Regions from separate parts of the Halobacillus amylolyticus genome, predicted to be linked through region 1. Evidence: a T-box and tRNA genes for the amino acid it is inferred to sense, from the RefSeq annotation. Region 1 holds a T-box; the other holds one or more tRNA genes.
The links. A T-box is a leader RNA that pairs with one kind of tRNA and senses whether it is charged. The one in region 1 lies ahead of pheS (phenylalanine--tRNA ligase subunit alpha), so its partner is inferred to be a tRNA-Phe.
Positions count from the first base shown of each region.

Region 1 (11,936 bases):
CTAAAGCATGGGACAACCGAATTGGCTGTGCCATCGCAATTGAAGTATTAAAGCGTCTAAAATCTGAGAAGCATCCAAATATCGTCTATGGTGTTGGTACAGTTCAAGAAGAAGTGGGTCTTCGAGGTGCACGTACCTCCGCACATTTAATCAATCCTGATATCGCTTTTGGGGTAGATGTTGGGATTGCTGGTGATACACCTGGTGTTTCTGACCGTGATGCTTCAAGCAAAATGGGGGAAGGCCCGCAAATTATTCTATATGATGCTTCAATGGTGTCACATAAAGGATTACGTGACTTTGTCGTTGAAACAGCGGATGAAAACACGATTCCTTACCAGTTTGCTTCCATAGCCGGCGGCGGAACAGATTCCGGAGCCATTCATTTAAGCCATGATGGTGTACCGGCCCTGTCCATTACGATTGCCACACGCTACATTCATTCACATGCAGCGATGCTTCACCGTAATGATTTTGAAAATGCCGTAAACTTAATCGTAGAAGTAATTAAGAATCTGGATGATAAAAAAGTAAAAGAAATTACTTTCGACTAGGTAAAGCCTAAAGAAAAAAGCCATCCCTCAAGGGGTGGCTTTTCCTATGCTTGCTTATTTTGTAAGCTTTGCTCAAGAGTTTCAAGCATCTCTTGTTTATCTTGTTCATTGGCCTCTTTCCAAATCATCTCGAATAAAACACCAAGTCCAGGGAGCATTTTTTCTTCTCCATTTTGAACAGCATCAACAATTGTAGCTTCAAGTTGTTCAGTGTTGTGACCCGAAACATTGGAAAGGATTGCTTTTCTTAAGTTTAAATCCATTTTCTGATAACCTCCACTTTGGAATTATGTTTAGTTTGACCAAATGTGAATAAGCTATGTATGATAATAAAGAAATCTATATGATAAGGATCATTCAAAAAGCTATCGAATGATAAGTAAAGAATCCTTTCGTGGCTTGTTTTATCGATGTGTTAACTCGTTGAATACGTACTAAAAAGGGGAGCTTTATGCTTACGTCAGTCAATAACCCAAAGGTGAAAGAGTGGAAAAAGCTACATAAACGGAAATATAGAGATAAAAGTGGAACCTTTTTGGTCGAAGGTCTCCATTTAGTCGAAGAAGTTTTAAAAAGTGAATGGAAGGTTCTTGAAATTTTGATTAGGGATGGAGAAAACTTTGATTTGAAATTAAATGAACAGGTTACAATTGTTAATGAGCAAGTGTTTAATGCTGTTTCACAAACGCAAACACCACAAGGTATTGCTGCAGTCGTTGAACGTAAAACGAATCAGTATCAACCAGCAGCACTTACTTTGCTGGTTGATTCTGTCCAAGATCCTGGGAATTTAGGGACACTAATTCGTACGGCAGACGCTGCTGGATTTGATCATGTTGTCATCGGAGAAGGTTCTGTGGATCCCTTTAATGAAAAGACGGTTCGTTCAACGCAAGGATCGTTGTTTCATATTCCTGTTTTTCAGGGAAATCTTGAAAGCTTTGTAGATAAGCTAAAAGCAACAGGAGTGACAGTGCTTGCATCTGCACTTGAGAAAAATGCCACACCTTATAAGCAGCTTTCTAAGCATGATCGCACGGCTTTAATCGTCGGTAATGAAGGCCAGGGAATTCGAGGAGAGTTGTTATCCTATGCTGACCAACGGGTGTATATACCGATTTATGGTCAGGCAGAATCTTTAAACGTGGCGATTGCTGCGGCTATTTTAATGTATCATCTAAAAGAATAGGCTTGCATATCTGAATTACTTTCTCTATAATTAATGAACAGTTATATAGTGAATAGCGAGGAAAGAGCAAAGTAAATGGTTGCACCATCGATTGAGGGAGGAAATGCCTTGGACTGAAAGTATTTCTATCGTGGCAGCCGTTGAAATTTCACTCTTGAGCTGACATCCTTTATGGGGGTGTTCCGGATTCTTATCCGTTATCTAAATCTTGAGTGGGCACAGGCAGTGTGTCAACAAGGGTGGTATCGCGAAACGATTAGACAAGTCTCGTCCCTTTTTTTTAGGGGGCGGGGCTTTTTTTATTTTTGACTTTGAAGGAGGAGCATTAATGAAGGAACGTTTGCAGGAGTTAAAGCGAGAAGCATTAACTAAAGTAGAGCAAGCCAAAGGAGTCCAGGCACTAAAAGATATTCGTGTCGAGTACTTAGGGAAGAAAGGTCCAATTACTGAAGTATTACGCGGAATGGGGAAGTTATCGAAGGAAGAACGGCCCGTTATCGGACAACTGGCGAATGAAGTCAGGGAAGAAATCGCTGCGGCGATAGATTCTAAACAAACCCGTTTTGAAGAGGAGGAACTAGAGAAGCAGCTTGAGGCGGAAAGTATTGATGTCACCTTACCTGGACGTCCTGTTCAAGTCGGCGGACCTCATTTGTTAACATCTATTGTCGAGGAAATTGAAGACTTGTTTATTGGTATGGGATTTGAAATAAAAGAAGGGCCTGAGGTGGAAACAGATTATTATAATTTTGAAGCGTTAAACTTACCAAAGGGTCATCCCGCCCGTGATATGCAGGATTCTTTTTACGTTACAGAAGAACTTCTTTTGCGGACACATACCTCTCCAGTTCAAGCAAGAACAATGGGGCTGAAAAATGGATCAGAGCCTGTGAGAATGATTTGTCCGGGCAAAGTGTATCGTCGTGACACCGATGATGCGACACACTCTCACCAATTTACTCAGATTGAGGGATTGCTGGTCGATAAACATGTCCGTATGAGTGATTTAAAAGGAGTACTTGATGCTTTTGCCAAAAAAATGTTCGGAGCAGAGCGTGAAATCAGACTTCGTCCAAGCTTCTTCCCGTTCACAGAACCGTCTGTTGAGATGGATATTTCCTGTAAAATGTGTGGAGGAGAAGGCTGTTCCGTTTGTAAAGGCACGGGCTGGATTGAAATTTTAGGAGCAGGAATGGTTCACCCAAACGTACTTGAAATGGCTGGTTATGATGCTAACGAGTATTCAGGTTTTGCCTTCGGGATGGGGCCTGAACGGATTGCTATGCTGAAGTATGGTGTAGATGACATTCGCAATTTCTATACAAACGATCAACGATTCTTAAAACAATATCATAAAGCGTAAGGAGGATCATACATGCTAGTATCTTTAAATTGGTTAAATCAATACATTAATGTTCGTGATTACAAGCCAGAGGACCTTGCTGAAATCATCACAAAAACAGGCATAGAAGTTGAAAGTGTAGAAGCTGTTGCCGAAAAGGTGACAGGTGTTGTCGTCGGGCACGTGGTTTCGTGTGACCAGCACCCTAACGCAGATAAGTTATCTTTATGTCAAATCGATGTCGGCACAGAAACGTTGCAAATTGTTTGTGGGGCTCCGAACATTGCGGAAGGGCAGTATGTAGCTGTAGCTGTTCCAGGGGCAGTGCTGCCTGGCAACTTTAAAATTAAGAAAACAAAACTACGTGGGGAAGAATCTAATGGAATGGTCTGTTCCATGCAGGAGTTTGGCGTGGATGAAAAAGATGTTCCGAAAGAATATCAGGATGGCATTTTTGTTTTCCCTGAGGCCGTTACAGTTGGCGACGATGCTGTTTCTTTATTAAACCTAGATGATGTAATTATCGAACTTGGCTTAACACCGAACCGTTCAGACTGTCTCAGTATGGCAGGGGTGGCTTATGAAATTGCTGCTGCACTTGATAGGGAGTATGAGCTGCCCGAAGAAGATGTTCATCCGATTTCAGAGCAGGCCTCTGATTATATTACGGTTAATGTAGAGGATGGCAAGGCCAATCCTTATTACGGTGCCTTTATTATCAAAGATGTAACAGTAGGTCCTGCACCATTATGGATGCAAAATCGCCTAACTGCTGCGGGTATTCGTCCGATCAATAACGTTGTTGATATCACGAACTATGTATTGCTTGAATACGGACAACCACTTCACGCATTTGACTACGATCGTTTTGGGTCAAAAGAGGTCATAACACGCAGAGCGAAAGATGGGGAAACGATTGTTACCTTAGATGAACAAGAACGAACATTGACTAGCGACCACTTAGTCATTACGAATGGTATGAAGCCGCATGCAATTGCCGGGGTAATGGGCGGCGGAGAATCGGAAGTGGACAATGAGACGTCAACCATTCTGTTAGAGGCTGCTTATTTTGACCCAGCTGTAGTCAGACAATCCTCAAAGGACCATGGACTTCGGAGTGAATCGAGCACACGGTTTGAAAAAGGCGTTGATCCAAATCGTGTTGAACGTGCAGGGAGAAAAGCATGCGAACTACTAGAAAAATACACTGGGGCAAGTGTACTTTCTGGTGTGGTCAGCTTTGATGAATTAGACCGCTCCGAGAAGAAAGTAACAATTAATACAGAGCACATTAATGATCGTTTAGGAACAGAGATTACAACTGACGAAATTGCTAGTATCCTTAAACGACTGCAGTTCAACTTCAGTGAGTCAGGGGACGATTTCCACATATCTGTTCCCACGCGCAGAGGGGATGTAACGCTTTTTGAAGATATGCTTGAAGAGGTCGCACGAATTTACGGTTACGATAATCTTCCATATACCTTCCCGTCTGGTGCTTCACAAGTAGGCGGTTTATCACAGACCCAGCAGTTAAAACGAAAGATGAAAACGTATTTCGAAGGAGCAGGTTTAAACGAAGCGATCACGTACTCCCTGACAAGTGAACAGAGGGCGTCGATGCTTGTGAGTAAAGAAATTGCGGAACAGGCGAAGACACCTGTTAAGCTTTCTATGCCAATGAGTGAAGACCACAGTCATCTCAGGTTAAGCATCCTGCCGGAAATGTTGCAATCACTCGCTTATAATGTTGCAAGAAAACAAAGCGATCTTGGTTATTATGAGATTGGAACTGTTTTTGTCAGCGAGGAAGAACGAGTCACAAAACAGCCGAATGAACCATTACGTGCTTCTGGTGCTTTAACAGGGGAATGGCTTGCTCATCCTTGGCAACAGGAGAAAAAGCCAGTTGATTTCTTTGTTGTCAAAGGAATTGTAGAGGGACTAGCAACCCAGTTAGATGTACCTATTACATTTGAAAAAGGTAAGCTTGATCACATGCACCCAGGACGGACTGCTTTTATAAAAACAAATGGTACGGTCATAGGGTTCTTAGGTCAAATTCATCCGAAGCTGCAAAAGGAAATGGGCTTGAAGGATACTTATGTATTTGATCTAAATGTGAATGAACTTTTTAAGTTGTACACGAAAGAAGAAGCATTCCATGCGATTCCAAAATATCCTGCAGTTAGTCGAGACATCGCATTAGTTGTAGATGAAACGATACCTGCAGGTGAGATTGAAGAAACGATTCAGTCTGCTGGTGCTCCATTGATTAAAGCAGTTCAAGTCTTTGATGTGTACCAAGGCGAACACCTTGAGTCTGGTAAAAAATCACTAGCCTATAACCTTGTTTATTTAAATCCTGAGCGAACATTGAAGGATAAGGAAGTAGAAGAGGCTCATAACAATATTCTAGATGCAGTAAAACTAGCTCACCAAGCCGAGCTCCGTGGTTAAAGTGGAGGAGCTGGGGGAGGGACATGAAACAGATCAAAAACAAGAAGCGTGCCATGACACGCTTCTTGTTTTTAGGTTAATCTACGAGCTTTTTCCAATGTAGCAAAGTGTACCTTTGCAATTTCACGAAGTTTCTCTTCACCGTATACATTAATAATTTTTGCTGCAGCTTTATCAACAGTGCCGGAAGCACCTTTAGGAATAGGGAGTCCTGTATCCATTTCTATTTGATCCATGGCTTTAACGAAACTAGATCTTGCTATAATAGAAGCAACCGCAACTGAAGTGGAATAGCTTTCTGCTTTTGTCATAAAATAAATGTCTTTTTGAAGTGTTTTTCCTTCTGATTTCAGGTGCTTTTGATACACGGTTGGCTGAGAGAACTGATCGACTAAAATAGCTGGTTTTTCTGGAAATATTTTTGTAAGTAAACTCTCTAATGCTTTGTGATGGAGCATTGTTTTCATTTTACCTTGTGTCCATCCCTTTTCTTGCCAACTATTATATTTCGAGTTATTTAAACGCAGGAGACTGTATGGGATGTTCATGTCAACAATTTGTTTGGCTATATGAGTAATTTGCTTGTCGGATATATGCTTTGAGTCTTTGACTCCAATAGCTTTCAGCTGGCCAATTTGATGGTCTTTTACATAGGCGGCAGCCACCGTAATAGGCCCGAAGAAATCGCCCGTACCTGCCTCATCTGAGCCAATATGAGACTCGGAAAATAGCGAATCAGATGGATGAAAACGATGTGTTTTTGTACTGCTTGAGGGGGAGGAAGGTGTGGATTTACCCCACCTATTGGATTCCGCTTCAGGGGCTTTACCTTGAAAAAGTACTTTGCCTGACTGATAGGCTGTAATTGTACAGTTGGTTGTTTTTGCTGCAAAGGCAGCATTGACAGGTGTATTTGCTTTTAGATCTTTTTGATAAAATTGCTTCATTTCCTGAAGTTTATTTTTAGGTATGGTTAGTACAACTTGTGGCATATTCATGTCCTCTCTATTGAAAAGTATAGAAATAGTATAGCAAATGAAGAGCATAAACAGAACAAGGATCAAAAATAGCTTTTTGGTTTCCCAAATGTTTCGCTTCATGTTACTATTATGCTTAGGACTTGAGAATCAAGGGGGTATGGATGTGTCCCAATCAGATAAAAACAGAAGAAGAATCACAGTTGAGATTAACAATCGATCCTATACAATCATTGGTCAAGAAGAGCCGCACCATATCCGCATGGTATCTAGTCTTGTTGATCAGAAAATGCGTGAAATACATGAAGCTAATCCCAGTTTAGATACAGCTAAACTTGCTGTTTTAACAGCAGTAAATACAATGAATGAATATATTAAATTGAAAGAAGAATGTACAGAGTTGATGAATTATATAGATAAGATAGAGAAAGAGGACGACAACTAACATGATTATTGATTTACTACTTCTCATTATTTTATTTCTCGGAGTTATGGTGGGATTTAGAAGGGGCTTTATTCTCCAGTTGTTTCATTTAATTGGATTTATAGCTGCTTTTATCGTCGCTGTAATGTACTACGACAACTTAGCGCCTAAACTTATTCTCTGGGTGCCATACCCTGAACTTCCAGAAGGAGCTTCCTGGGCGATATTTATGGAAAGCTTGCCGCTCGAGCAAGCGTTTTATAATGCCAGTGCCTTTGCCATATTGTTTTTTGGTGTGAAAATTATTCTGCAAATCATTGCCTCCATGCTGGATTTTGTTTCAGAGTTGCCTGTACTGAGTTCGCTAAACAGTTTGCTCGGCGGTATTTTAGGTTTTGTAGAAAGATACTTTCTATTATTTATTCTTTTATACATAGCGGCACTAGTACCCTTAGGAGTTGTTCAGAACGCCTTGGATGGTTCATTTCTTGCCCAGTTTATTATTGAGAAAACACCAATACTCTCAAGCCAGATAAAGACAATGTGGGTTGAACAAGTGATTACCTTGTTATAAAGGAAAAGGAACGCTATTTCTATTTGTAGCGCAAAAGCCTTAGATGATTGCGCTTTTCTAAGAAGAGGTCGCTGTGAAAAATTCATAGCGGCCTTTTCTTTGTTCTTAAGTATAAAATTATTTGTATGAAAGGAGAGGGTGAATGTATGACTATTGATAAAAAGAAAGTGGTTAAACTACTCGAAACCATTGCCATTTACTTAGAACTTAAAGGGGAAAATCCATTTAAAATCTCTGCTTACCGTAAAGCTGCCCAGGCACTAGAAAGAGATGACCATTCATTAAACGAAATTGATGATTTTAAAAAAATGAAAGGGATTGGTAAAGGTACAGCAGCAGTCATTGATGAGTACATTGAAAATGGAGAATCAGAAACCCTTCACCAATTACAGGCAGAAGTGCCGGCAGGATTAATCCCATTACTTGATATTCAAGGGTTAGGCGGAAAAAAACTAGCAAAGCTTTACCAACAGTTAGGCGTAACAGATGCCGAATCATTAAAAGAAGCACTAGAGCAAGGGAAGGTGGAAGAACTTGAAGGCTTTGGCAAAAAGTCTGCGGTGAAAATACTAAAGACATTAAACGAAGCCGGCTCAAGGCCTGAGCGGCTGCCAATCGCGCTGATGCTGCCGATCGCAGAGAAAGTCGAAACCTTTTTAAAACAGGCAAAAACAATTAAACGTTTCTCACGTGCAGGTAGTTTACGAAGAATGAGAGAGACGATTAAGGACCTCGACTTTATCATTGCTTCAAACAATCCAAATCAAACAAAAGACGAATTGTTAGCCTATCCGGAAGTGAAAGAAGTGGTCTCTTCGGGTGAAACGAAAGTGTCAATTATCGTTAATGAAGGCTATGATATCGGCATTGATTTTCGAATCGTTGCATCACATGAATTTGCCTCAACTTTGCATCACTTTACTGGCTCCAAAGACCATAATGTAGCGATGAGACAGTTAGCTAAACAAAAGCAGGAGAAAATCAGTGAATATGGAGTGGAGAATGCGGAAACAGGTGAAATTCTTACCTTTGAAACGGAAAAACAGTTTTTCGATCACTTCGGTCTCCACTTTATCCCGCCTGAGGCTCGTGAAAATACGGGAGAAGTCGATGCATTCAAAGAACCAATCACGCTTCTTAAGGAAAGTGATATCCGTGGCGATCTTCATATGCACTCAACATGGAGCGATGGTGCACAATCGATTCGAGAGATGGCGGAGCAAAGTAAGGCGATGGGGTATGAATACATTGCCATTACAGATCATTCCAAGTATCTACGAATAGCCAATGGTCTAAATGAAGAGCGGTTACGTATGCAAAGGAAAGAGATTGAAAAAATAAATAAAGAGATAGAAGACTTCCATATTTTTGCCGGTATCGAAATGGACATTCTTCCTGACGGCTCGCTAGACTTTGATGATGACTTCTTAAAAGAGATGGATTATGTAATCGCGTCGATTCACTCAAGTTTTAATCAGTCAGAAGAACAAATCATGAAGCGGCTATTTTCGGCACTTGAAAACCCGCATGTGGACATGATTGCCCATCCTACTGGCCGGTTAATTGGCCGCAGAAGTGGCTATAGCGTTCAATTGGACAAGTTGATTGAAGGGGCGAAGCAAACAGGAACAATTCTTGAATTGAATGCTAATCCAAACAGACTGGATTTAAGTTGGGAATGGATAATGAAAGCACAAGAAGCCGGTGTCATGATAGCTATTAATACGGATGCTCACAGTTATTCAATGCTCGAACATATGGAAATAGGTGTGGGAGCAGCACGAAAAGGATGGCTGCGTAAGGAATCGGTTCTCAATACCATGACGAAGAAACAACTGATGAAACGCCTTGGCATCAGCTAGTTGTAAAAAAAGGAGACTAAACTGACATGAATCAACGGATCTTTCATGTTTTAGAATACAAGAAAATTATTGATCAATTAAGTAACCAAGCCGCTTCAACTCTAGGAAAGGAGCGGGCCCTGGCATTAAAACCTTCAACTGAACTTGATGAGGTTATTCAGTGGCAGAAAGAAACAGATGAAGCAGCACAAGTCATTCGGCTCAAAGGTCATGTTCCTCTTGGAGGAATTTTTGACATTAAACCTAGTTTAAAACGGACAACCATTGGCGGTGTGTTAAGTCCAGTTGAATGTTTGGACGTTGCCAGTACTGTTTATGGTGGACGCCAGCTAAAACGTTTTGTCGAGGATATGGAAGAACCAGAAATGCCGATTTTACGGGAACTAGTAGAGGGGATCGTCCCTTTACATGAACTAGAAAGGAAAATAAGAGGCTGTATTGATGACCATGGCGGGGTTATGGATGGAGCTTCTGATAAATTGCGTACGATTCGGTCAAAAATTAGGACATCGGAAAGCCGTGTCCGTGATAAAATGGAAACGTTCACGAGGTCAAAAACCAAAATGTTGTCTGATGCCATTGTGACGATTAGAAATGAACGCTATGTATTGCCGGTAAAACAAGAATACCGTGGTTCGATTGGCGGGATTGTACATGACCAGTCCGCATCAGGGGCGACACTTTTCATTGAGCCGCAAGTGGTTGTTGACTTGAATAACCAGCTCCAGGAAGCACGTGTACAAGAACGACAAGAAGTGGAACGTATTTTAACAGAGTTATCCCAGGAGATTGCCGAAGAGCAACATGCTCTCTATTTTAATGTAGGTATACTTGCCCATGTTGATTTTATGTTTGCGCGAGCGAAACTGGGCAGGGAAATGAAAGCATCCATGCCGAAAATGAACGATCAAGGCCGTGTTAATATCAAGCAGGCCAGACACCCGCTCATCGCCTCAGAAGAGGTTGTGCCAAACGATATAGAAATGGGTGTAGACTTCACATCTATCGTCATAACCGGACCAAACACTGGTGGTAAAACCGTTACGTTGAAGTTACTTGGATTGTTTACTTTAATGGCGCAGTCTGGACTTCAGGTACCAGCTATGGATGGTTGTGAACTGGGAGTTTTCGAACAAGTATTTGCAGATATAGGTGATGAGCAATCGATTGAACAAAGTTTATCTACCTTTTCTTCTCACATGACTAATATTGTGGGTATATTGAAGCATGTAAATGACCGGACCCTCGTTCTATTTGATGAACTCGGTGCAGGTACTGATCCTCAAGAAGGTGCAGCTCTAGCGATGTCCATCCTGGATGAGGTAGTTAGCCGCGGAGCAAGGGTGATTGCAACAACACACTACCCTGAATTAAAGGCGTACAGTTATAATCGTGAAGGAGTTACCAATGCCTCTGTAGAATTTGATATTCAAACATTGAAACCGACCTATCGTCTGCTGATAGGTGTGCCAGGACGCAGTAATGCATTTGAGATTTCCAGAAGACTAGGGTTAGACGAATCCATTATTGAAACAGCTAAGCAGCAAGTAGGTGTGGATTCTCAGAGTGTTGAAAACATGATTGCTTCTTTAGAAGAATCAACGAGAAATGCAGAACAGGATTATGAGACGGCGGAAAGAACATTAACAGCATCGGAAGAGTTATATCATGACTTACAGACTCAGTGGAGACAGTTTGAAGACAAACGGGAACAACTTTACAAAAAAGCTGAGGCTAAAGCAGAAAAGGCTGTTGAGAAAGCACGCCAAGAGGCTGAGGAAATTGTCCATCAACTTCGTCAAATGAAAAACCAAGCAGAGATTAAAGATCATGAATGGATTGAAGCACGTAAAGCATTGGATGAAGCCAAACCGGAATTAGCAAGCAAAAAGAATGAAGATACCAAACCGCAAGCTGGACGAGGAACAAAGGAATTAAAGTCTGGTGATGAAGTTAAACTGCTTACATTAAATCAACAAGGCGTGGTGCTTGAACAAACGAATAGTAATGAGTATCAAGTCCAGGTCGGCGTGATGAAAATTAAAGCAAAACGTAAAGAGCTTGAATTTATCAAGGCAAAGCAACCTTACAAAGAAAAACCTATGGCCACCGTTAAAGGGAAAGGTTACCATGTGAAAACTGAGCTTGACCTTAGAGGGGAAAGGTATGAAGAAGCATTGAATCAGTTGGAAAAGTATATTGATGACGCGCTGCTGGCTAACTATCCGAGCGTTTCGATAATACATGGCAAAGGAACGGGGGCTTTAAGAACAGCCGTCCAAAACTATGCTAAAAACCATCGTCAAATCACCTCCTATCGTGCTGGCGGAATGAATGAAGGGGGGAGTGGGGTCACTGTCCTTGAACTAAGGTAAAGTCTTATAAGGGAGAGCTTATCATGACAGGATTTTGGGAGCACGCACTCGTTGAGACAGCTGCAAGTTATAGTGTTGTTGTACTATGCTTGGTCGTATTTATGGCTGTATTCGAATTAGTAACAACGTATAATAACTGGAAAGAAATCAAGAAAGGAAATATGGCTGTCGCAATGGCG
Region 1 is NZ_CP095075.1:6,678-18,613, forward strand. It holds gene MUO15_RS00050 (M42 family metallopeptidase) at 1-554, shown strand, start outside; gene sspI (small acid-soluble spore protein SspI) at 599-817, opposite strand; gene MUO15_RS00060 (TrmH family RNA methyltransferase) at 1,006-1,743, shown strand; T-box leader at 1,793-2,021, shown strand; gene pheS (phenylalanine--tRNA ligase subunit alpha) at 2,072-3,106, shown strand; gene pheT (phenylalanine--tRNA ligase subunit beta) at 3,119-5,545, shown strand; gene rnhC (ribonuclease HIII) at 5,617-6,537, opposite strand; gene zapA (cell division protein ZapA) at 6,683-6,967, shown strand; gene MUO15_RS00085 (CvpA family protein) at 6,972-7,520, shown strand; gene polX (DNA polymerase/3'-5' exonuclease PolX) at 7,667-9,382, shown strand; gene MUO15_RS00095 (endonuclease MutS2) at 9,409-11,757, shown strand; gene MUO15_RS00100 (DUF350 domain-containing protein) at 11,781-11,936, shown strand, end outside.

Region 2 (11,936 bases), 1.4 Mb from region 1:
TGCTGTCACAGCTGTTCCTTGGAGTGAGCTGGGCAGAGCAAATACGAGTGTCCTTAGATGAGGCATTTACGATAACTGAAAGGATGCTTGGAACTTTCGGTGGGGAAGAGCAAATGCAGGAGCAGCTTGAGGGATTACGTCAACAAATTGAAACATTGCCGGACTTAATACCTAGTTTAATTGCTATATTAGGGATTATTTATGCTTTTGTAAGCCAATGGTTAAGCTATAAACTAATAAACCGTGTAGAGGGTAAAAAGTTTCATTTCCCCGCATTTCGTAACTTTACCCTGCCTACATCCGTATTATGGTATTACTTTTTTGCGTTAATCTTAAACTATGCGTTTGCAGCAGGTGACGGAATAGGTTATTTGGCGGCGATTAACGTATTTACATTAACAGGCACGTTTTTGATAGTGCAGGGGTTTGCATTTATCGCTTTCTATACCCATGTGAAAAGGAAATCCAAGGCACTGCCTATTTTGGCAATTGTTGGATGTGTGTTTTTGCCAACAATCCTCCTTTATCTTGTGCGAATCTTAGGTATAATTGATATAGGATTTTCGTTAAGGGAACGTATGCAAACGAAAAAGTAACGATCGCTCGTATATGATGGCAGGAGCTGAATGAAATGCCGAACTTTTTTAAAAAACCGACTATGAGTGGACACTTGTGGGTCATCTATGTCATCTCTCTGCTGTTGCTTGGGTTCATTTGGTATTACCAGTGGATGCTCGGTTTATTGATGACACTCTTTTTGGCGGCATCGATTTTCTATAGTGTGCGCACAGAGAAGAATATGATTAGTGAAACAGAAGAATATATCTCGACGCTTTCTTACCGTGTGAAAAAAGTAGGGGAAGAGGCGCTATTAGAGATGCCTATTGGGATCATCTTATATAGTGAGGATTACAAGGTCGAATGGGCAAATCCTTATATGCATAAGTTCACAAAGAATAATACGATCGTTGGGGAGTCATTGAATAATCTCTCAGATGATCTGATTTCTCAAATTAAAGAGGATAATGATGAAACGTGGGTTGAAATCGAGGATTACAAGCTTCATACGTTAATTAAACGCGATGAGCGCTTGTTATACATTTTCGACCGGACGAACCAGACAAAAATTCATAACCTTTATCAAAATGAACAAACTGTTCTTTCTATTATTTTTCTGGATAACTATGAGGAAATTACCCAGGGAATGGATGATACTGCGAAAAGCCAAATTAACTCACAAGTAACGTCCATTCTTAATAAATGGGCCAGTGATTTTGGAATTTATCTGAAACGGACCTCACAGGAACGTTTTATGGCAGTAATGAATCAAGAAATTTTGCAATCACTTGAACGGGCTAAATTCGAGATTTTAGATGAAGTGAGGGAACTCATTACGAATCAGAATGTCCCGCTTACGTTAAGTTTCGGGGTTGGCGTAGGCCCTGTAAGCCTGCCTGAACTGGGAGAGCTGGCTCAGTCCAGTCTTGATCTAGCTTTGGGCCGCGGGGGCGATCAGGTGGCGATTAAAGATGATTCGGGGAAGGTACGTTTTTATGGCGGAAAAACAAATCCAATGGAAAAGCGCACAAGGGTTCGTGCCCGTGTCATCTCTCATGCTATGAAAGAACTCGTTCAGGAAAGCGAGAGAGTGCTTATAATGGGACACAAATCCCCAGATATGGACGCGGTTGGCGCCTCGATAGGGATTCTGAAAATCGCTCAAGCGAATGACAAAAAGGCAGCAATCGTACTTGATCCTGATGACATTGATACAGGGGTTCAGCGCATGATTGAGGAAATTCAAGATGATGAGGAATTATGGTCACATTTTATAACACCAGAGGATTCTCTTGAACTTGTAACAAACGAAACATTACTCGTTGTGGTTGATACCCACAAGCCTTCGCTCGTTATGGAAGAAAAGCTTCTACACAAGACGGAGCATGTGGTAGTCATTGATCACCACCGTCGTGCTGAGGAATTTATTTCTGATCCAACACTCGTCTATATGGAACCATACGCTTCCTCCACGGCAGAGCTTGTAACAGAACTGCTCGAATATCAACCGAAGAAGCTGAAACTGTCTATGCTCGAATCAACAGCATTATTGTCCGGGATTATTATCGACACGAAAAGTTTCACATTACGTACAGGGTCTCGTACCTTTGACGCGGCTTCCTATTTAAGGTCTAAAGGAGCGGATACCGTTCTCGTTCAGAAATTTATGAAGGAAGATTTAGACGTGTACGTGAAGCGCAGTCGTTTAATAGAAAAGGCGGATGTTTATCGCAATGGGGTTGCCATCTCAGCAGGTAAGCATGGCGAGTCTTATGGTCCGGTTATTATTGCTCAAGCTGCTGATACGTTGCTTACGATGACAGGAATTGTAGCGTCTTTTGTCATATCAGAGCGCAAAGACGGAAGAATTGGGATCAGCGCCCGCTCGTTGGGTGATATAAATGTGCAGGTAATCATGGAAAGAATGAATGGGGGCGGGCATTTAACCAATGCGGCCACCCAGCTTGAAGACACCAATATTGAAGATGCGAAAGCGTTACTACAGGATATTATCGATGAATATTTCGAAGGAGGAGACCAAGAATGAAAGTTATTTTCAAAGCTGATGTAAAAGGAAAAGGGAAAAAAGGGGAAATAAAAAATGTTTCGGACGGATATGCCCGTAACTATCTTTTGAAAAATAATTTAGCTGTTGAGGCGACAGGCGGCAACCTTAAAGCACAGAAGGCAAAGGATGCTAAACAGGACCAGCTGGCTGAAGAAGAAGAAAAAGAGGCTGGACTACTGAAACAGCAGTTGGCTGATATAGAAGTGAAGCTGACAGCGAAGTCTGGTGACAGTGGCCGTTTGTTTGGCTCTGTGACAAGCAAGCAAATTGCTGAAGAGCTGAAGAAATCACACAATATTAAAATTGACAAACGTAAAATCGAATTAGACGAGCCCATCCGCACGCTTGGGTATACAAATGTCCCTGTGAAGCTTCATCAAGAAGTTACAGGTACAATTCGTGTCCATATTGAAGGGAAGTAAAGGGTCCTTTTCATGATTAGAGGAGGAACGAACTAGTGAGTGAACAATGGAATGACCGTACTCCGCCGCATAATATCGAAGCAGAACAGGCTGTTCTCGGGGCTGTCTTTTTGGAGCCAGAGGCTATGTCTACTGCTGCTGAATACTTGCTTCCCGAAGATTTTTACAGAGCAAGTCACCAGCGAATATTTGAAGTCATGCTTACTTTATCTGACCGTGGGGAACCAATTGATCTCGTAACCGTGACCACGGCATTATCAAATAATAAAGTGTTGGAAGAGGTCGGTGGGGTATCATATTTAAGCGATATCGCAAACTCAGTACCGACAGCAGCGAATATTAGCTACTATACTAAAATTGTTAGCGAAAAATCTACATTACGTGGGTTAATCCGAACAGCAACAAATATCGTTACCAGCGGCTTTGCTGAGGAAGAGAATATTGAAGATGTTTTAAATTCAGCTGAAAAAGATATTCTCGAAGTGTCTAATAGGACAAATTCAGGTGCTTTTAAAAGTATTAAAGATGTGCTGATCGATGTGTACGATAACATTGAAATGCTCCACAATAGCGATGGGAACGTAACAGGGATTCCAACTGGGTATCGGGATCTCGATCAGATTACTTCTGGATTTCAGCGAAATGACCTAATTATAGTAGCAGCTAGACCATCTATGGGTAAAACGGCGTTTGCCTTAAATATTGCACAAAACGTAGCAGTCCATACAGAAGAAAATGTTGCGATTTTCAGCCTTGAGATGGGGGCTGATCAACTTGTATCGCGTATGTTGTGTGCAGAAGGCAATATTGATGCACAGCGTCTGCGGACAGGACGTATGGAATCTGATGATTGGAACAAGCTGACGATGGCAATGGGAAGTCTATCGAATGCAGGAATTTACATCGATGACACTCCAGGTGTTCGAGTAAGTGAAATCCGTTCTAAATGCCGTCGCCTTAAGCAAGAACATGGACTTGGGATGATCTTGATTGACTATTTGCAGCTCATTCAAGGGAGCGCCAATTCCAAAGAAAACCGTCAGCAGGAAGTATCAGAGATTTCACGCTCCTTAAAAGGGTTAGCCCGTGAATTAAATGTTCCGTTGATTGCGTTATCTCAGTTATCTCGTGGTGTTGAATCAAGACAGGACAAACGTCCGATGATGTCTGATCTTCGTGAATCAGGTTCAATTGAGCAGGATGCTGATATCGTAGGTTTCCTTTATCGTGATGATTATTATGATCAGGAGTCGGAGAACCAGAATATCATTGAGATTATTATATCGAAGCAACGTAATGGCCCGGTTGGTAATGTCGAACTCGCCTTTGTAAAAGAATACAACAAATTCGTCGACCTCGATCGACGCTATAGCGATGCCGACGTCCCACCAGCTTAATAAACCTAAAATTCCCCACCTCAGGTCATCCATAATTTGGATGACCTGAGGTGGGATTTATTCTATAAGACTCAAAGAAGACGCCTGAACTTGAGGAGCTCAGGCGTCTTTATATTCATCACCATTCGTTACGCCCCCCTTTAGGAAGTTACGCCGAACCGTGTATGAAGCGGTAATTAGTCTAACCATTGGGAGATGGTGTACGCCACACCATGTTCATCATTAGACTTTGTAATAAAGTCGCTGGCCTCTTTCACAACATTACGTCCATTAGCCATAGCTGCACTGTGTCCAGTCACTTCAAGCATGGAAAGGTCATTCGGGCTGTCCCCGATCGCTCCCACATCCCGTAAGTTCATTCCAAAATGGTTAGCCAATTTCGATAGAGCTATCCCCTTTGATGCGTTCTTATGTTCAAGTTCGAAGTTATGGAGAGACGAGCTAACCAGTGTTAAGTCTTCACGTAACTCGAATTGACGCCAGCCTAAATCAAGTTTTTCTTGATCAAAGGAAAAGGCTAGAACATTGTAAAGTGGTACATTGGCATCTAGAATTTCTTGAAAGGAATCCACTTGGAAGAATCCCTGTTGGCCAAATTGCTTCTCCATCGCCAGTTTTAAATCGGAGACGTCGGCTTGCGGATTGGCACTGCGAATCCGATCAAGTTCAATATTTAGTAACTCGCGACCGTTCTGTGGCGTTAAAATTGCCGAATCACTAAATACTTCATAATAAAATTGTTCCTGCTCAAGCCATTGCAAAATGTCTTTCCCATCATTAGGATCAATGGGCACGGCGCTGAAGCATTCCCTGTCTGGCTGATGAATGGTAGCTCCGTTTGCTCCAATCACCCATGTTGATACGTCTGTTTTAGCAAAAACCTCTCGCACATCAAATTCGGCTCTCCCCGTAGCAATGACAACCTCCACACCTTTAGATTGAGCTTTTTTAATAGCAGCAATATTTTCTTCACTGATCTTGCTTCGACTATTCAATAGCGTTCCATCTAAGTCAATCGCAATCATCTTCATCTTTTACTTCTCCTCTTCTGTAACAAGTAATTCTACTTGATGAGTAGTGAGTAATTCCTGGAAGTCAAGACTAGGTGTTCGGTCCGTGATTAATAAATCAATATCCTCAAGGCCCGCATATTGATAAAAGTCGGTTACCCCCACTTTTGTATGATCAGCAAGAACCGTCACCTGCTTTGCTCGTTCAATCATTTTCCGTTTCACCATTCCATCTTCTTCATGGGCGATCGTTAATCCGTGCTCTGATATCCCTACCACCCCGATAAAAGCATGGTCGACATGATATTTTGACAGCCGATCAATGACTGATGTTCCGTATAAGAATCGATGTTCTTTATGAAGCTGTCCACCCAGTAAATGAATAGTTAGCTTTGCTTTGCTTGATAAAATTTCTGCCTGATTAATAGAATTTGTGATGACTGTACAATCAAGTTCTTTCAATTGGTCTGCGCAAGATTGAACCGTGGTTGAAGCATCTAGAATAATTTTGTCTCCATTTCTGATCAATGAGGCAGCTTTTCGCCCAATATGCAACTTCTCTCCGGAATCGGTCTGCAGACGATTGGAATAGTCCTTGATTTTATTACGAGTGGAGGGAAGGATGGCTCCACCTCGTGTTCGCAATATAGCTTGCTGTTCCTCAAGCTTTACAAGGTCTCTTCGTGCAGTATCGCGGGAAACGTTGAAAAGCTCGCAAATTTTTTCAACTGATATTCTTCGCTCATTTCTTAGATAATTAAGGATTTCGATGAGTCGTTCCTCTTGGTACATATCCGTTCACTCTCCTATATAAGTTATTATAAGTATTAATTTAGTAAAAATCAATCAATATAAGTTTTTGTAAGCATTTATAAGTAAAAAGGGAGGCTATTTAAAATCGAACATTTTTAACATAATTAAATATAACGTTCGGTATTTACGTTGACGAATAAGCTAATCATTGATAAACTGACCATGGATAAAATAAAAAAGTAAATTTTATTGGCGGAGGTGCCATATGTCTTCAGTAGTAGTTGTCGGAACCCAATGGGGCGATGAAGGTAAAGGTAAAATTACTGATTTTCTATCACAGAACGCTGAGGTTGTAGCTCGTTATCAAGGCGGGAACAACGCAGGGCATACGATTAAGTTTGACGGAGTAACGTATAAACTACATCTCATTCCTTCGGGGATCTTTTTTGATGATAAAGTGTGTGTACTGGGAAATGGTATGGTAGTCGATCCGAAAGCCCTCTTAGAAGAGCTTAAGTACCTACATGATAGAGGAATCTCGACGGATAACTTGCGAATCAGCAACCGTGCACATATTATTCTTCCATATCACCTGAAGCTTGACGCATTGCAGGAAGAGGAAAAAGGTGCGAATAAAATTGGAACAACGAAAAAAGGAATCGGTCCAGCTTACATGGATAAGGCAGCAAGAATGGGAATCCGGGTAGCAGATCTTTTGGACAAAGAAAGTTTCCGTGAAAAGCTTGAACAGAATCTAGCAGAAAAGAACCGCTTTTTTGAAAAAGTATATGAAACGGCACCCTATACTGTAGATGAAATCCTAGACGAATATTATGAGTATGGGCAGCAATTTAAGAAATATGTATGTGATACATCTGTTGTATTAAATGATAGTTTAGACGAAGGGCGTCGAGTACTTTTTGAAGGTGCGCAAGGGGTTATGCTGGATATTGATCAAGGTACCTATCCGTTTGTAACGTCCTCTAATCCGATTGCAGGCGGGGTGACGATTGGCTCAGGTGTTGGCCCCTCTAAAATCAAGCACGTTGTGGGAGTGTCAAAAGCATACACCACTCGCGTGGGAGACGGACCGTTCCCAACAGAGCTTGATAATGAAGTAGGAGATCAAATCCGAGAAGTCGGCCGTGAATATGGAACGACAACAGGACGTCCCCGTCGAGTCGGCTGGTTCGACAGTGTCGTTGTCCGCCACGCCCGAAGAGTTAGCGGGATCACCGACCTTTCACTTAACTCGATTGATGTTTTAACAGGGATTGAGAACTTAAAAATTTGTACAGCTTACAAATACAAGGGTGAAATCATTAAGGAGTTTCCGGCCAGTTTGAAAGAGCTAGCTGAATGTGAACCTGTTTACGAGGAAATGCCAGGTTGGACGGAGGATATAACTGGTGCGAAATCACTCACAGATCTTCCCGTTAATGCGCGCCATTACTTGGAACGCGTATCACAACTTACAGGTATTCCGCTATCGATCTTTTCAGTTGGACCTGATCGCTCACAAACAAATGTTGTACGGAGCGTATATAGCGAATAGTATAATAGAAAGAATAAGACACGTCTTACTTGTAAAATAGGTAGGCGTGTTTTGTTAAGAGAAAGGAGCTATTCATTTGAGAAGAATATGTGTATTCGCTGGATCAAAAAGCGGTAATAATCAGGAATTTATCGAAAAGTCCAAAATCTTAGGCCAAGTTTTTGCGAACGAACAAATTGAGCTTGTTTATGGTGGGGCAAAGAGCGGATTAATGGGCGTGCTTGCTGATTCCATTTTAGAAGCAGGAGGGCATGTTACAGGCATTATGCCCACCCCACTTTTTGAAAAAGAAATCGTGCACCAAAAGCTGACATCGTTCATTGAGGTGGAAACCATGCATGAAAGAAAAGCAAAGATGAGTGAATTGGCTGATGGGTTCATCGCACTCCCTGGAGGCTTTGGAACGTTTGAGGAACTATTTGAAACCGTAACCTGGGCACAAATTGGGCTGCACACAAAACCCATTGCTCTATTAAATATTGAAAACTACTATACACCGATGATTAACCTGATCGACCATGCTATCGAAGCCGGTTTTGTCGCTGAATCGAATCGGAGCTTATTATTACAATCCGACAAACCAAAGGAATTAATAGAAAAAATGACATACTTGTTAGGGGAGAAATAGGAGGATCTCCTTCCTGATTTCTCTTTTTCACCAAAGATAATGGCAAAATCTATTGCTGTTCATCTTTCTCTATGGTATGATATTCTTCGTTGCCGTAATATAAGAGTATTTGCTTGGTCCGGTAGTTCAGTTGGTTAGAATGCCTGCCTGTCACGCAGGAGGTCGCGGGTTCGAGTCCCGTCCGGACCGCCATTATATATATCGGTTAAAAACTTGCAACAAGATGAGCGTAGGACCTCCTCGAATTCACTACAAAACCAGACGAAGAGCGAGGATTCAATACAGTATAACACTTAAAATATGGCTCGGTAGCTCAGTCGGTAGAGCAACGGACTGAAAATCCGTGTGTCGGCGGTTCGATTCCGTCCCGAGCCACTGGGAAAATGTCTGCGATTTGATTCGCAGGCATTTTTTGTTTTTAAACAAAAAGTTGAACGAAACTAATGATTCCAGTTATGAACTCACCATTTTTCCTCCATTAACATGTAAAACTTGACCACTAACATATCGGGAGTCATTACCAGCTAAGTACACATATGTTGGTGCAAGCTCAAATGGTTGTGCCGCGCGCTTCATTGGTACATTTAAGCCAAATGTCTTAACTTGCTCTTCAGAAAAGCTTGACGGTATGAGTGGTGTCCAAATCGGTCCAGGAGCAACTGCGTTGACTCGGATATTCTTTTCAGCAAGGTTTTGTGATAGGGAACGAGTGAATCCTACAATAGCACCTTTTGTAGCAGCATAGTCTATCAATAACTTGTGTCCTTCATAAGCCACAATAGAAGTTGTATTAATGATTGCATCGCCTTTTGTTAAGTGGGGGAGCGCTGCCTTTGATAAGTAAAAGTAAGAGTAAATGTTCGTTTTGAACGTGTCATCAAATTGTTCAATCGTTATATCAGATAGTTCCTGTTGAGGGAATTGTACACCATGGTTATTAACGAGAGTATTTAACTTGCCAAAAGTTTCAATTGTTTGATTGATGACATTTTCGCAGTGCTCATGATCTCGGAGATCACCAGGAAGGAGGAGGCATTGCTGCCCGAGCTCTTCAACACGTTTCTTGGTTCGGTGGGCATCTTCGTTTTCGTATTCGTAAAAATACGGGATGACAATGTCGGCTCCTTCTTTTGCGTACGCAATCGCTGCAGCTGCACCAATTCCGCTGTCTCCACCAGTAATAATAGCTACTTTGTTTTTGAGTTTCCCACTGCCTTCGTAGCTTAGGTTTTCAATAATTGGTTTAGGATTCATTAAGGATTCGATACCTGGTTGTTTAGGCTGGTGTTGAGGGGGAAAAGTCAACGTTTGATTTGTAGTCTCGGTTGTCACAGCATAATAAGGGTATTTCGGATACATGAAGTTCCCTCCCGTAAAAAATCTTTATTCCCCTTTAGGCTATTCATTTGTTAATATTTGGTTCATTGTTTTCTCATGATAGTTGGGATTTCTTAACTATTAGGGAAGAGGGAACTAATAACCCAATTTTTTACTAAATGGTTTTAATAAAGGTTCATATATAAATCGATAAAATAATGGTACCTATTTGTCGGTTTTTTGTAATATATTTGTAATAATCCATGCGAAAACATCCTTTAAGCTGTGGAATTTCACACATTAAAGGATGTTTAACTACATTTAAAAAGATAAAATTGGAATTAATATTATAAATTGATTACATCGTTGGTAATTCCTATCGCAAAATGCTTACCTATGATAAGTTAAAAAAGGTGAAATTAAACATAAGAAATAGAGAGAGAGATTTGATTTGGGGGAAAGATCGTGGATAAGACGACTGGTTTATGGAAAAAAGTCGCCATAATGACTTTACTTGGTATTGGTTTGAGTCTTGGAACAACGTATGCTGAAAGTAACCTAGAAACTATTTACCACGTTTATGTAGGAGATAAACACATAGGTGCTGTGAATGATAAAGAGATCGTTCAATCTTATGTTGACCAACGTTTGAACCAAGCCCAGGAAGAAAACGAGAACCTTCGATTGACAACAAAAGAAGAGATTGCCTATGTTCCTGAAAAAAAGTTCACGCCTACTCATAATAACGAAAAAGTGATTAAAGGACTTAAAGAAAACATATCAGTAGCTGCTAATGCTGTAGGTTTAAACATAGACGATCAAACCATTGCTTACCTTCCGAGTGGGGAAAAAGCTCAAAAAGCTGTTCAAAAGTTTAAAGAGCAGTATGTTGATAAAGAAGCACTTCGCAAAGTAAAAGAGAGAAAAGAGAATGGTAAACAACCAACCATAGACGACTCTACTATAATAGACGTGTCACTAACGAATAAGGTTTCAAAAATAGAAAAAGAAGTGGAACCTAGTAAAGTTGTAACTGTAGATGAAGCTGTTGACATAATACAAAGAGGAAAACCAGAGGATAAGGTTCATACCGTGGCCGAAGGAGAGGTACTTGGCGAACTTTCTTCCATGTACGGTCTCACTCAGGATGAATTAATTGAGATGAATTCTGAACTTGAGAAAGATGAACCTCTACAAATTGGGCAAGAGATCAATGTAACAGTGTTTGAGCGTCTGACTGAAGTGGTAGTAGAACTAGAAGGAATAAAGGAAGAAAGTATCTCGTATGATACAGAGACTGTCGAAACTGACGAGCTCCAGAAAGGTGAAAAAGCAGTGAAGCAAGAAGGTCGGGAGGGTGAGAAAGAAGTCCATTACTTCATTAAGAAGGAGAGCGGAGAGATTGTCGAAGAAAAAATCCTTAATGAAGAGACGATTTCCAAACCTGTGAAAGAAATTATCCTTAAAGGAACAAAAGTGACACCATCACGTGGGTCCGGTGAATTTACTTGGCCGGCAGTTGGAGGTACAATTACAAGTAAGCAAGGTTCTAGATGGGGAGATTTTCACAAAGGCATCGACATTTCTGGTGTAAGTGATCGTACGATTAAGGCAGCAGATAATGGGGTTGTTATTTCTGCTGGGTATGATGGCTCGTACGGAAATAAAATCGTGATCAACCATAACAATGGATATAAAACGATTTATGCTCACCTTTCATCCATAAGTGTAAGTGCAGGGGAAACGGTTGAACGAGGAAGCGCGATCGGTAACATGGGAACGACTGGACGTTCAACAGGTGTTCATTTACATTTTGAAATCTATAAAAATGGATCATTACAAAATCCAATGTCTTATTATTAATAAGTAAGCTGCTATGGCGTTTTCATAGCGGCTTTTTTAATATCTTTAAACTAGTTATAGCCTTCCGTAGTGGGTCTAGGATATTGAGGCATTCAGCTTTGGGCCCTCCATCTTACCCGAGCCTTCACTGCATGAAAAGGATGCCCACGCTTTCTTATTTTTAGGATGAGATAAGACATTTGAGGATAAATAAGTTAAAATGAGGGGAAGCATTGAAGTAGATGAAAAGGAAGTGAATTAGATATGGCTCCAAAAATTTTAGTCGTTGATGATGAGAAACCAATTGCGGATATATTGAAATTTAATTTAGAAAAAGAAGGCTATGATGTGGTTTGTGCTTATGATGGTGATGAAGCCATCCAAAA
Region 2 is NZ_CP095075.1:2,748,662-2,760,597, forward strand. It holds gene MUO15_RS14255 (YybS family protein) at 1-596, shown strand, start outside; gene MUO15_RS14260 (DHH family phosphoesterase) at 632-2,605, shown strand; gene rplI (50S ribosomal protein L9) at 2,602-3,048, shown strand; gene dnaB (replicative DNA helicase) at 3,084-4,445, shown strand; gene MUO15_RS14275 (Cof-type HAD-IIB family hydrolase) at 4,622-5,476, opposite strand; gene MUO15_RS14280 (DeoR/GlpR family DNA-binding transcription regulator) at 5,480-6,247, opposite strand; gene MUO15_RS14285 (adenylosuccinate synthase) at 6,474-7,763, shown strand; gene MUO15_RS14290 (LOG family protein) at 7,840-8,391, shown strand; tRNA gene MUO15_RS14295 (tRNA-Asp) at 8,507-8,583, shown strand; tRNA gene MUO15_RS14300 (tRNA-Phe) at 8,694-8,766, shown strand; gene MUO15_RS14305 (SDR family oxidoreductase) at 8,845-9,750, opposite strand; gene MUO15_RS14310 (peptidoglycan DD-metalloendopeptidase family protein) at 10,174-11,571, shown strand; gene yycF (response regulator YycF) at 11,815-11,936, shown strand, end outside.
Region 2: it has a tRNA-Phe gene. The T-box ahead of pheS (phenylalanine--tRNA ligase subunit alpha) is inferred to sense a tRNA for this amino acid. The anticodon was not compared.